3 regions of the Pseudomonas helvetica genome follow, and region 1 is predicted to be linked to each of the others. Evidence: predicted binding sites of a transcription regulator. Region 1 holds the regulator's gene; each other region holds the start of a gene.
The links. Region 1 encodes FliA, which starts transcription of late flagellar genes. Its sites were predicted from a motif close to CTAAAGTTTNNNNNNNNNNNGCCGNTAA; they were not measured.
Positions count from the first base shown of each region.

Region 1 (4,197 bases):
CGCCAGTTGTTTGCCGGCCTGCCGCTGACCGCTGCGGAACCGTTGATCGAGCCGACCTTTGCTGAGCGGCCGCGTCCTGCTTCAGCGCCTGTGCATTCTGCCGGGGTCGATCCGCGGGCTTTCGACTCGATGCGTTTCGAACTCAATGGTCTGCGTGAACTGCTCGAAGTACAGTTGGGTTCGCTGGCCTGGAACCAGCTGCAAGGCAGTCGCCCGCAGCAAGCCAACCTGTGGCGTCGCCTGCAACGCATCGGCCTGTCCGGTCCGTTGTCGCGCGATCTGCTGGAACTGATTACTGACATTGAAGAACCCCGCCAGGCCTGGCGCATGCTGTTGGCGCACCTGGCGCGGATGATCGTGACTCCCGAGATCGAACCACTGGAAGAGGGTGGCGTGATCGCCATGGTCGGCCCTGCCGGCATGGGCAAAACCACCACGCTGGCCAAGCTGGCCGCGCGTTACGTGCTCAAGTACGGCGCGCAGAACATCGCGCTGGTGAGCATGGACAGCTTCCGCATTGGGGCTCAGGAACAGCTCAAGACCCTGGGGCGTATCCTCAATGTCTCGGTGACTCACGTCGACCCGGGCCAGTCCCTGGCGCAAGCCCTTGATCCGCTGTTGCGCAAGCGTGTGGTGTTGATCGACACCGCCGGCCTGCAGGCCAGTGATCCGGCGTTGCGCATGCAGCTGGAAAGCCTGGCCGGTCGCGGGATCAAGTCGAAGAATTATCTGGTGCTGGCCACTACCAGCCAAAAGCAGGTGCTGACTGCCGCTTATCACAGTTACAAGCGGTGCGGGCTAGCAGGCTGCATTCTGACTAAACTGGATGAAACAGCGAGCCTGGGCGAGGTGTTGAGCCTGGCAATCAGCCACGAATTACCTGTCGCTTATCTGACCGACGGGCCACGGATCCCGGATGATCTACATTTACCGCGCCGGCATCAGTTGGTCAGTCGCGCCGTTAGCGTGCAGATGCAGGAAGAACCCAGCGAAGAAGCCATGGCTGATATGTTCGCTGACCTCTACCACAGCCCGGCCAAGCGTGTCGGCTGAGGTAATAATGAATAGATTTGTATCTACATCGATGGCCTGCCATGCATTGTTCACAAGTGAGCGCGCAGCCAGTCATGTAGTCCGCGTCTAAGCAAGACAAGGTAAAGAACGAACATGGGCAGCATGCATCCCGTACAGGTGATCGCAGTGACCGGCGGCAAAGGTGGCGTCGGGAAGACTAATGTGTCAGTGAACTTGTCCCTGGCTCTTGCTGAGCTCGGCCGGCGCGTCATGCTGCTGGACGCCGATCTGGGGCTGGCGAACGTTGACGTCCTGCTGGGGCTCACGCCCAAGCGTACGCTGGCCGACGTCATCGAAGGCCGCTGTGAACTGCGCGATGTATTACTTCAGGGGCCGGGCGGAATTCGCATTGTTCCAGCAGCGTCCGGTACCCAGAGCATGGTTCACCTGAGCCCGGCCCAGCATGCTGGCCTGATTCAGGCATTCAGCGACATCGGCGATAACCTCGACGTATTGGTGATCGACACGGCGGCGGGTATTGGTGAGTCGGTCGTCAGTTTTGTTCGCGCAGCCCAGGAAGTATTGCTGGTGGTGTGCGACGAGCCGACGTCGATCACTGACGCCTACGCGCTGATCAAACTGCTCAACCGCGATTACGGCATGAACCGCTTCCGCGTGCTGGCCAACATGGCGCAAAGCCCGCAGGAAGGGCGAAATCTGTTCGCCAAGTTGACCAAGGTCACGGATCGCTTCCTCGACGTCGCCTTACAATACGTCGGTGCGGTGCCTTACGACGAATGCGTGCGTAAGGCGGTGCAGAAGCAGCGCGCCGTGTATGAAGCGTTTCCTCGTTCCAAGTGTGCGCTGGCATTCAAGGCCATCGCGCAGAAAGTCGATACCTGGCCGCTGCCTGCCAACCCGCGTGGGCACCTGGAATTTTTCGTCGAGCGTCTGGTGCAGCAAACTGCGGGTCCGGTTCTATGACAGCCAGCGGTTACAACCTGTACAAGAAGTCGGCGCGTGACGCGCAGTACGAACTGATCGAGCGTTACGCGCCACTGGTAAAACGTATTGCCTATCACCTGTTGGCGCGCTTGCCGGCCAGTGTTCAGGTCGAGGACCTGATCCAGGCAGGCATGATCGGTTTGCTTGAAGTGTCGACCAAATACGACGCGAGCAAAGGTGCGAGTTTCGAGACGTACGCGGGGATCCGTATCCGTGGTGCGATGCTCGATGAAGTCCGCAAGGGTGACTGGGCGCCACGCTCGGTCCACCGCAATACCCGGATGGTGAGTGACGCGATTCGCTCAATTGAAGCTAAAACCGGGCGTGACGCTAAAGATCACGAGGTTGCGGCCGAACTCCAATTGAGTCTCGACGATTATTACGGGATTTTGAATGACACCTTGGGCAGTCGCCTGTTCAGCTTCGACGATCTGTTGCAGGACGGCGAGCATGAAGGGCTGCACGAGGATGGCGCGAGTGCTCATCTCGAACCGTCGCGCGACCTGGAAGATGAACGCTTCCAGGCAGCACTGGCGGATGCGATTGCCAATTTGCCGGAGCGTGAGCGACTGGTGTTGGCGCTGTACTACGACGAAGAGCTGAATCTCAAGGAAATCGGTGAGGTCCTGGGGGTCAGTGAATCGCGGGTCAGCCAGTTACACAGCCAGTGCGCGGCCCGTTTGCGGGGGCGTTTGGGGGAGTGGCGAGCGCGCTGACAGCAGTGTGGGGACACTGCGAACGAAACAGGCAGGGCGTAACGCTGTGCCGGTCTTCATCCGTTGTGCTCCAGACAGTCGTCGAGTGCTCTGCCGAATTGATTGAATGGCGTGTTCAGGTGCTGAACGCGTTTAAGACTGCTTGGAGGTCGAATTGGACAAGAACATGAAAATCCTCATCGTTGATGACTTCTCAACGATGCGGCGGATCATAAAAAACCTGTTGCGTGACCTTGGGTTCACCAACACGGTCGAGGCGGACGACGGTATTACCGCCATTCCCGTCCTCAACAGCGGGAGCATCGACTTTCTGGTAACGGACTGGAACATGCCTGGCATGACCGGTATCGATTTGCTGCGCCACGTGCGCGCCGATGAAAAGCTCAAGCACCTGCCGGTGCTGATGGTCACTGCCGAAGCCAAGCGCGAGCAGATCATCGAAGCCGCTCAAGCCGGTGTAAACGGCTATGTGGTCAAACCCTTCACGGCCCAGGCGTTGAAAGAGAAGATCGAAAAAATATTCGAACGCATCGGTTGATGCGCGGAGCCACTGCGCCACGGGGGGAGCTATGGAGCAAAGAGAATCTTCACAGGGCGATTTCGAATCGACCCTGAAAAAACACGCTCACGAACTGGTCGAAAGCCTTGAAAAGGGCAGGTTCGGTGACGCTGTGCAACTGATCCATGAGCTCAATCAGACCCGTGACCGCGGCCTGTACCAGGAGGTGGGCAAGCTCACTCGCGAGCTGCATAGCGCGATCGTCAATTTTCAGATTGACCCGAACATGCCGCAAGCCGAGGAAGTCTCACAGATCACAGACGCCACCGAGCGCCTGTCCTATGTGGTCAAGCTGACCGAAGCGGCCGCGAACCGGACCATGGATCTGGTCGAGAACAGTACTCCGCTGGTCAATGGCCTGAGCACTGACGCCCAGGCCTTGAGCGCCGACTGGGGGCGTTTCATGCGCCGCGAAGTCGGTGCCGAAGAGTTCCGCGAACTGGCCCGGCGTGTCGACGGTTTCCTGACGCGTAGCGTCGAGGAGAGCCAGGTCGTCTCGGGCAACCTCAACGATATTCTGCTGGCTCAGGATTACCAGGATCTAACCGGTCAGGTGATCAAGCGCGTGATTCAACTGGTCACCGAAGTCGAAAGCAACCTGCTCAAGCTCGTGCTCATGGCCAGTCAGGTAGACCGCTTTGCGGGCATCGAACATGACCATGAAGCGATGCTGGCTGAAAAAGATCCGCAAAAACATCTCTCTCAGGGTGAAGGTCCGCAGATTCATGCCGATAAAAGAGAAGACGTTGTGTCCGGTCAGGACGATGTGGACGATTTGCTATCCAGTCTTGGATTTTAGGTTTTTTAGGTTTTTAGACCTTTAGGAGCACCCCCTTAATGAGCTTCGGCGCCGATGAAGAGATCCTTCAGGATTTCCTGGTTGAGGCCGGCGAGATTCTAGAG
Region 1 is NZ_CP150917.1:1,922,271-1,926,467, forward strand. It holds gene flhF (flagellar biosynthesis protein FlhF) at 1-1,053, shown strand, start outside; gene fleN (flagellar synthesis regulator FleN) at 1,168-1,998, shown strand; gene fliA (RNA polymerase sigma factor FliA) at 1,995-2,735, shown strand; gene AABM55_RS08705 (chemotaxis response regulator CheY) at 2,902-3,273, shown strand; gene AABM55_RS08710 (protein phosphatase CheZ) at 3,305-4,093, shown strand; gene AABM55_RS08715 (chemotaxis protein CheA) at 4,132-4,197, shown strand, end outside.

Region 2 (4,197 bases), 1.4 Mb from region 1:
ACCGCCGACCACTTCACGCGCCTGCAAGGCTTCATCGCGGGCGGTTTGTGAGGCGACCGCCGCGTTGCCGGCGTTCTGTGCAATTTCCTGCACGGTGAGGCCCATCTCGTGCACGGCAGTGGCGACCATGTCGGTCATTTCCTGCTGCCGACCGGAACGCTCGGCAGTGTTCTCCACCACTCGCGCAACCTGCCCGACAGCCGTGCGCAAACGCTCGCTGGTGGCCAGCACTTCGCCGATCATGTTGCGTTGATTTTCAAGGAACCGGTTGAAGCCGCGAGCCAGATCACCCAGCTCATCGGCACGACTGGAATCTAACCTGTGGGTCAAATCGCCACCACCGCTACCAATCGCTACCAGTGCCGCTGTTACCTGCCGGATCGGCCGCACCAGGCCACGAGCCAGCAACACCACCAATAACAGGCACACCAGTGCAACGCCCAGACCGATGGCACTGGTCAGCCACATCGCCTGTCGGGCCTCGGCGTAAATTTGCGATTGCGGCACTTCGGCCACCAGCGTCCAGCCCAGATCGCGTAATGGCAGGCTCAGGGCCAGGTAGTCCTCACCATCGCGCACAAAGCCGCTGCTGGTCGGGCCTTGATGGCCCATCACCGCTTGCGCAGCCGAGTCGCCGATCTGTTCGGCCAACTGGCGTTTGTTGCTGAGTCCGGCCTCGGGATGGACCTGGATCAACCCGTCGGAACGCACCAGATAGACCTTCCCGCGCTCGCCGAAGCTGAAGTTGTGAATCAGCTCCGAGAGTTCCTTCATGCTCAGGCCCAGCCCGGCAACACCCACGACTTTGCCGCCCTGCGAGACCTTGAGGTCAATGAACAAGGCCAATTCGCCGGTCGCCGTGTCTTTGTCGATATTAAGGGTGCGCGGCTGGTTGCCGTCGAGGAAGGCGTAGAACCAGGCGTCTGCGGGATTGGATCGACTGAGGGTCCGATCAAGCCCTTTTTCGGTGAAGTAGTGGCCCGACGCAGTGCCTGCGATCAGCGCGGTAAAGGCTTTATGCTCGGCGCGGATATCTTCCAGGTAGCTGACGAAGCCGCTGGCCCGGTCGGCGTTTTCTCCTTCGGCCAACCACTCGCGCACCATGCTGTTGCTGGCGATGTCCTTGGCCGCGGTGAGCGGCTGGACCAGAATCCGCTCGATGTCGTTGCGCATCGCTTCGATGCTCGACGGCAGCGCTTGCTCGACCAGATAGCGCTGGGCAAGGCGGTTGACCACCAGGGTATAAATGCCGACCACGATCAGAATACTGACCAGCAGGGCGGTGCCCATACTCAGGATCAACTGCCATTGAATACTGCGTCGCCAGAACTGCATGAAGCACCCCCAAAGAGTAAGAGGCAAAACTACTGCAACAGCTGTGCCGATTGTATACAACTCAATCGACAATCTACTCTTTGGTTGTGCGCAAGCTGATCAAGCCTGATTGATCGTCTTCGAAATCACTTCAACCGTGGCGCTGACTTGCTCTTGGTAACGGTCGAGTTCCCGCTGATGACGTTTCTGCATTTCGAGTTGCTGCGAGCACAGGTTCATTGCCGTCAGCACCAGCAGTTTGTCCCCGATCAGGGTCGGGTATTTCTTTTTGGTCTCGGCCAGCACCGCTTTCAACATTAATGCGGCGTCCAGCAGGGTCTGCTCTTCCCCGGCCGGCGCCTTGATCGAATAGTCTTCCCCAAGAATCGAGACGACTTTTATCCCGTCGGCACCATGTCTCATGCGTTCACAGGACCTGCGCTCACGCGCTCAACCAGCGCCTGAATGCGCGCGACGGTGGCGCCCTGCTTTTCTTCCTGTTCCATCAGGCTCAGTTGCAGGCTTTCGTTTTCATCCTTGGCCTGGGCCAGTTCTGCGCTCAGGGTTGCGTTCGTGCCGAGCAGCTCCTGGTTCTGTTGCACCAGATCGCTGACCAGTTGTTCCAATTGGCTTAGGGATGCTTCCAACATTTTGATTTTCCGAGCATTTTCAAAGGGCGCGTACGATAAAGAAAAGTCACCACTGGCGCCAGGGTTATTCAGGCGTAAAGCCTTGATTTGCCTGGCGGCAACCTTGCTTGCGAGTTTTAAAGACTGCGATTGTCCGCTCTGGTTCCTGACAGCTCGTCAGTGCGACCAATCTGCGGCAAAAGCGCACAGCGGCTCAAGACTTTAGTCGTATGACCGATAAGTCATACATACCTCGTCTCAGACTCGTGCCAATGCGCGCTTTACGGTGAACACCATGTCCCTTCGCAATATGAATATCGCCCCCAGGGCGTTCGCAGGTTTCACCCTGATTGGCGCACTGATGTTGATTCTGGGTGTGTTCGCCTTGAACCAGATGAGCAAGATTCGCGCTGCCGGCGAAGACATCGTTCAGAACAGCGTGCCGAGCATCAAGGCCCTGGACGAGTTCACTCAACTCGGCCTGCGCCAGCGCACTCTGGCCTATCGCCTGCTGGTCAACCGCGAACCGGATATCCAGCAAAAAACCATGGAGTTGCTCGACACCCGCAGCCAGCAGATCCGTGCGGCGCAGACCGCCTATGAAAAACTGATCAGCAGCCCTCTGGAACGCACGACCTACGACCAGTACGTGCAATTGATGGGTCAGTACCGCCAGATTGAGGACCGGATGAAGACGCTGTCGCGTAATAACCAACTCGACGAACTGCGCACGCTTCTGAATACCGAATTGCTGACCAACTCCGATGCGATTAACACCACTCTGAACCGCCTGGTGGAGATCAACAACGATCAAGCCGCCGACTTCAACCAGAAAGCCGCCGACCAATATTCCTCCGCCTTCAATCTGGTAGTGACCCTGCTGGTGATCGCCACGGGTTTGACCCTGCTGTTTGCCTGGCTGCTGACCAACAGCATCACGCAGCCCATCGCCAAGGCACTGAGCGCGGCTGAAGAAATCGCCGAGGGCAATCTGACCCGACCGATCATCGTCGACGGTAGCGACGAAGCTGGCCGCTTGTTGCAGGCCATGTTGAAGATGCAGGAAAAACTGCGCGACACCCTGCAGCGGATCTCGGGTTCGGCGACTCAGCTGGCCTCCGCCGCCGAAGAGCTGAACAGCGTCACCGACGAAAGCGCCCGCGGCCTGACTCAGCAGAACAACGAAATCGAGCAAGCCGCAACGGCCGTCAACGAAATGACCAGCGCCGTGGAAGAAGTTGCGCGCAACGCAGTGAGCACCTCCGAAGCCTCGAAAAACGCCACCACTTCTGCCGGTGACGGCCGTGACCTGGTGCAGGAAACCGTCAGTGCCATCGAACGCATGAGCGCCGATGTACAGAGCACTGCCACGCTGATCGGCGATCTGGCCAACGAGTCGCGTGACATCGGCAAGGTGCTGGACGTGATTCGCGGCCTGGCTGACCAGACCAACCTGCTGGCGCTGAACGCCGCCATCGAGGCTGCGCGCGCCGGTGAAGCCGGTCGCGGTTTTGCGGTGGTGGCCGACGAAGTTCGCGCCCTGGCGCATCGCACGCAGCAATCGACCAGCGAAATCGAACGCATGATCGGCAGCATCCAGAGCGGTACCGAACACGCCGTTGATTCGATGCGCAACAGCACCGAACGCGCCGAATCGACCCTGAACATCGCCCGTGGTGCAGGACTGTCGCTGGACACCATCAACAGCGCCATCGTCGAAATCAACGAGCGCAACCTGGTGATCGCCAGCGCCGCCGAAGAGCAGGCCCAGGTGGCCCGCGAAGTCGACCGCAACCTGGTAAACATCCGCGACCTGTCGGTGCAGTCGGCCACTGGCGCCAACCAGACCAGCGCCGCCAGCAACGAGCTGTCGCGCCTGGCGCTGGACCTGAACAATATGGTTGGGCGGTTTAGCCTTTAACGGTCACTGAATACCCTGTGGCGAGGGAGCTTGCTCCCGCTGGGGTGCGCAGCAGCCGTAAAATTGCTGATGAGTTTTTTCTGGAAGACCGCAGCGTCTGTTTTCGGGCCGCTGCGCGCCCCAGCGGGAGCAAGCTCCCTCGCCACAATGATCGCGCCCGACCCAAGGGGCTGTGGTTGAGCGCCGTCAAAAGCTTTTTGACAGCATCACATTTCAACAGGTTAGAATCGCTGGCACGCAGACTGCATGGTCAGTTTGCGCCCGCCTTTAGCTTTCTGGAGTACTGCCATTGAATGCGACGACCATCAACAGCCTGTTCTTGATCGGCGCGTT
Region 2 is NZ_CP150917.1:493,538-497,734, reverse strand. It holds gene AABM55_RS02225 (methyl-accepting chemotaxis protein) at 1-1,335, opposite strand, end outside; gene AABM55_RS02220 (cell division protein ZapA) at 1,435-1,737, opposite strand; gene AABM55_RS02215 (hypothetical protein) at 1,734-1,964, opposite strand; gene AABM55_RS02210 (methyl-accepting chemotaxis protein) at 2,239-3,864, shown strand; gene AABM55_RS02205 (potassium/proton antiporter) at 4,154-4,197, shown strand, end outside.
Region 2: AABM55_RS02210 (methyl-accepting chemotaxis protein) is a predicted target of FliA. The motif match lies at 2,157-2,184, and genes of this name have one in related genera.

Region 3 (4,197 bases), 2.9 Mb from region 1:
CATGATCAGGCCCATGCCTTTTTGGCCATCGTTGGAGCCGTGGGCGAAGGACACGCCGGTGCAGGTCAGGATCAACATCCCGCGAATCCACCACGGTGGTGGAGTGTTGCCTTTGGGGGCTTTGTACAGCGCGCGATGTTTGACGAAGATGCGCAACGCCAGCAGCAACAGCGCGGCAAATGCGAAGCCGATCAGTGGTGACAGCAGCAACGCGTAACCGACCTTGGTGGCTTGCGCCCAGTCGACACCGCTGGTGCCGTCGCGTCCGTGCATCAGCGCATTGGCGACGCCGACGCCGATGATCGAGCCGATCAAGGTGTGGGATGACGAGGCCGGCAAGCCCAACCACCACGTGCCGAGGTTCCACAGGATTGCCGCGATCAGCAGGGCGAAGATCATCGAGAAACCGGCGGTTGAACCGACTTGCAGAATCAGCTCCACCGGCAGCAAGGCGATGATGCCGAAGGCTACGGCGCCGCTGGACAGCAACACCCCGAGAAAGTTGAAGATCCCCGACCAGACCACCGCGAAATGCGGCGGTAGCGAATGGGTGTAAATCACCGTTGCCACGGCGTTGGCGGTGTCGTGGAAGCCGTTGACGAACTCAAAACCCAAGGCAATCAACAGCGCCACACCCAGCAGCAGAAACGGCGTCCAGGTGGTCACCGTGGTGCCGAGGTCATGCATGTCGTGCATCAGGCTGTAGGCGGTGAACAGCAGCCCCATGGCCAGCACCGCGAAAAACACCACGGCGGTCAATACGCCGGGTTTTTTATCGAGTTGCGGGCCGGCACTGCTGGTGGGGGCGTTGGAGGCGGCGGTCAAGGAAGGCGTAGCCATGGCCGGACAATCCTGTGTCAGGGAGGAGTGCCGGTCATGATCGTTGCCGAATGTTACAGCGAGACTGCTTTGGATCAGTGTTTGGTTAATTGCCGAACTGTTGCTTCGCTTGAGAACCTGTGGCGAGGGGGCTTGTCGGAACGCCGCACCGCCCCGTTCGGCTGCGAAGCAGCCGTAAATTGGGTAAATGGGGTGTGTCTGGGGAAAACAGGTGGCAGGTTTCAGGGTTGCTTCGCAACCCAGCGGGGGCAAGCCCCCTCGCCACAATGGGGCTGTGAATCCTGGAAAGCTGGATCAATAATCCGCCCGCTTGCGAAACGCCCAACGCCCGGCCAGTACCGTGAACGTCGCGACCAGTGCCACCAGAATCCAGAATCCTTCCGGGTCGCCGGCAAGGGGAATCCCGCCGACGTTCATGCCGAAGAAACCGGCAATGATGTTGATTGGCAGCGCCAACACCGTGACCACGGTCAGGGTGAACAGCGTTCGGTTGCTTTGCTCGTTGAGGTTGGCGGCGATCTCTTCCTGCAACAGTTTGATCCGTTCGCCGAGCGCCGTGAGGTCGTTGATGATCAGCGCGAACTCCTCGGTGGATTTGCGCAGCTCCTTGACGTCGTCCTTTTGCAACCATTGCGGCGGACGGTTGAGCAGGCGCAGCAGCGAGCCCGGCTCCAGTGCCAGCAGCCGTTGCAAACGCACCAGCACTCGACGATTGGCGCCCAGTTCGGCACGGTTGGTGGACAGTCGCGATGACAGCAACTCGTCTTCGATCTGGTCGACACTCTGGCTGGTCTTGCGCACGATCTGCGTCAGCACTTCGCCCTGGTCGCGGAGCAAATGCACGAGCAGTTCCAGTGGCGAACGAAAGCATTCGCCGGCCTTGACCGAGGAGCGCAGCTTGTCCACCGAGTGCAGGGGTTGCAGGCGTGCGCTGATGATCAACCGACTGCGGGCGCAGACCCAAAGGGTCGAGACGTCTGACGACACCATGCTGCTGAGGTTGAACACCACGTCGTTGACCACTGCCAGCAGCGCCGAATCGACGTGCTCGATGCGCGTCGAGCGAGAGCCTTCATGCAAGGCTTCGAAAAATTCTTCCGGCAACTCCAGGTGCGTTTTCATCCAGCGCTCGCACGCGGCGTGGGCGAGGTTCAGGTGCAGCCAGAGGAACTCGTCCTCGGCGCCCGGTTGTTGCAGCAGCTGCAGCGCCTTGGCCGAATCGATCTCGCGACCGCGTTCGCCGGGACGAAAGCTGAAACCGTAGAGCAGGCCGAACAGGTCAGAATCGCGGTGGCGTTGATCGATGCTGTGGTTCATGGAGTCTCGCTGAAGGGAGGCGCCTGTCGTACGTTTCACAGGCTCACATGAGCGGCATCATGGCAACGCGGTTTGACAGTTTTGTGACGGTTTGGTGGCTCGCGTAATAGAGCCTTTACCAGTGGTCGGATTGGCTTCAAGAAAACGCGGCACACGCCGATGACGCCTAAGTTGGCTCAGGCACTTTGGTGTCCGGCCCGCATGTTGTCGACAGGGAGGTCCGGACATCTCGCATGCCCTACCGATGCGAGTCTTATCCCTGTCATGAGTATCACTCGATGTTTTTGCAAAAATCCCTGCGAGCGCAAATCCTGGCACTGCTGAGCGGCAGTCTGATCGCGATGTTGCTGATTGCCCTGGCCTGTTTTCACTTACTCTCCAGCGGGGTGCAGAACTACCGCAACCTCATCGAAGGCCCGTTACGTACCTCGCAACTGATTGACGAAGCCAACCTGCAATTCAAGGCTCAGGTCCAGGAATGGAAAAACGTCCTGTTGCGCGGCAAGCAACCGGCTGAGCTGGACAAATACTGGAAGCAATTCGAGGACCGTCAGGGCGACGTACAGAACATCCTCGGTGAATTGACCCGCCAACCGGGCATCGACGCCTCACTTAAAACCCGCCTTGAAAGCCTGCGTGATGCGCACCGGGTGCTTGGCGGCGCGTATCAAAAAGGTCGAGAGGCTTATCTGGCAGCCGGTGGTGATCCTTCGGCAGGTGATAACGCGGTCAAAGGTGTGGACCGCGCCACGAGCGAGCAGATGAGCGAACTGGTCGACGAGTTGCGTAAACAGGGCCGCGAACAATCGACGCTGATCAGCGCCAGCGCCGATCGCACGGTGTTGCTGGGTATCCTGGTGATGCTGGCTTCGGGCCTGTTGATTGGCTTGCTCAGCCTGTGGCTGGTCAACCGCAATCTGGTGGAACCGATCCGCAAGCTGATCGAATACGTCGCGCACTTGAGCCAGGGCCGGTTTGCCGAGCGGGTGGCGAGTGATCGTCAGGATGAGCTGGGCAAGCTGGCGGTGGCTGCCAACACGCTGCGCGATTTCCTTGCCGAGACCTTCAGTCGCTTGCAGCGCAGCGCCTCGGATCTGGACAGCGCCAGCGGTGAGCTGAACTCGATTGCGACCTTGATGGCCCATGGCACCAGCGAACAGTTCAACCGCACGGATCAAGTCGCCACGGCGATGAACGAAATGTCCGCCACTGCCCAGGAAGTCGCTCGTCATGCGGCCGACGCGGCACGGGCCGCCGATGATGCCGATCAGTCGGCACAACAGGGCGAGAAGGTCATGCAAGGCACGATTCACACCATCACTCAGATGCGCGGCGAAATCGCCAACACCGCGACGGTCATCCGCCAACTGGAAACCGATAGCGGGCGTATCGGCAAGGTGCTGGAAGTGATTCGCGGCATCGCCGAGCAAACCAACTTGCTGGCATTGAACGCCGCTATCGAAGCCGCTCGGGCCGGAGAAGCCGGACGCGGGTTTGCTGTGGTGGCCGATGAAGTACGCAGCCTGGCCCAGCGCACGGCGGCGTCGATCATCGAAATCAACCAGATCATCCAGAGCGTGCAGACCGGTGCGGTAGATGCGGCGCAGGCCATTGAAAGTGGCCAGTCGCGCAGCGAAGAAAGCGTCGAGCAGGTCACTCAGGCCGGGGCCATGCTTGAGCGCATTACTGCATCGGTGGAGGCGATTCGCGACATGAACCGCCAGATCGCCACCGCTGCTGAAGAACAGACCTCGGTGGCCGAAGACATTTCGCGCAACCTGACCGAGATCACCAGCATCGCCAGTACCAACCTGGACAACGTGCAGCGCACTGAAGCGGCGAGCAACAACCTGCACGGGTTGTCGGGGCAATTGAGCGCGGTGACGGCGCGTCTCGGCGCCTAGCCAACTGAAATGTGTATCGGCACGCTAACCGTGTCGGTACACGATTGATCTCAAGTGTGGGTGTTGCACGTCGATGATTCGGTTATCCCTAACCTCATCGAAGGAAACGCCCATGGTCAGCCTCACATCGGTCTCG
Region 3 is NZ_CP150917.1:4,808,237-4,812,433, reverse strand. It holds gene AABM55_RS22385 (inorganic phosphate transporter) at 1-840, opposite strand, end outside; gene AABM55_RS22380 (transporter) at 1,135-2,157, opposite strand; gene AABM55_RS22375 (methyl-accepting chemotaxis protein) at 2,436-4,061, shown strand; gene AABM55_RS22370 (hypothetical protein) at 4,174-4,197, shown strand, end outside.
Region 3: AABM55_RS22375 (methyl-accepting chemotaxis protein) is a predicted target of FliA. The motif match lies at 2,293-2,320, and genes of this name have one in related genera.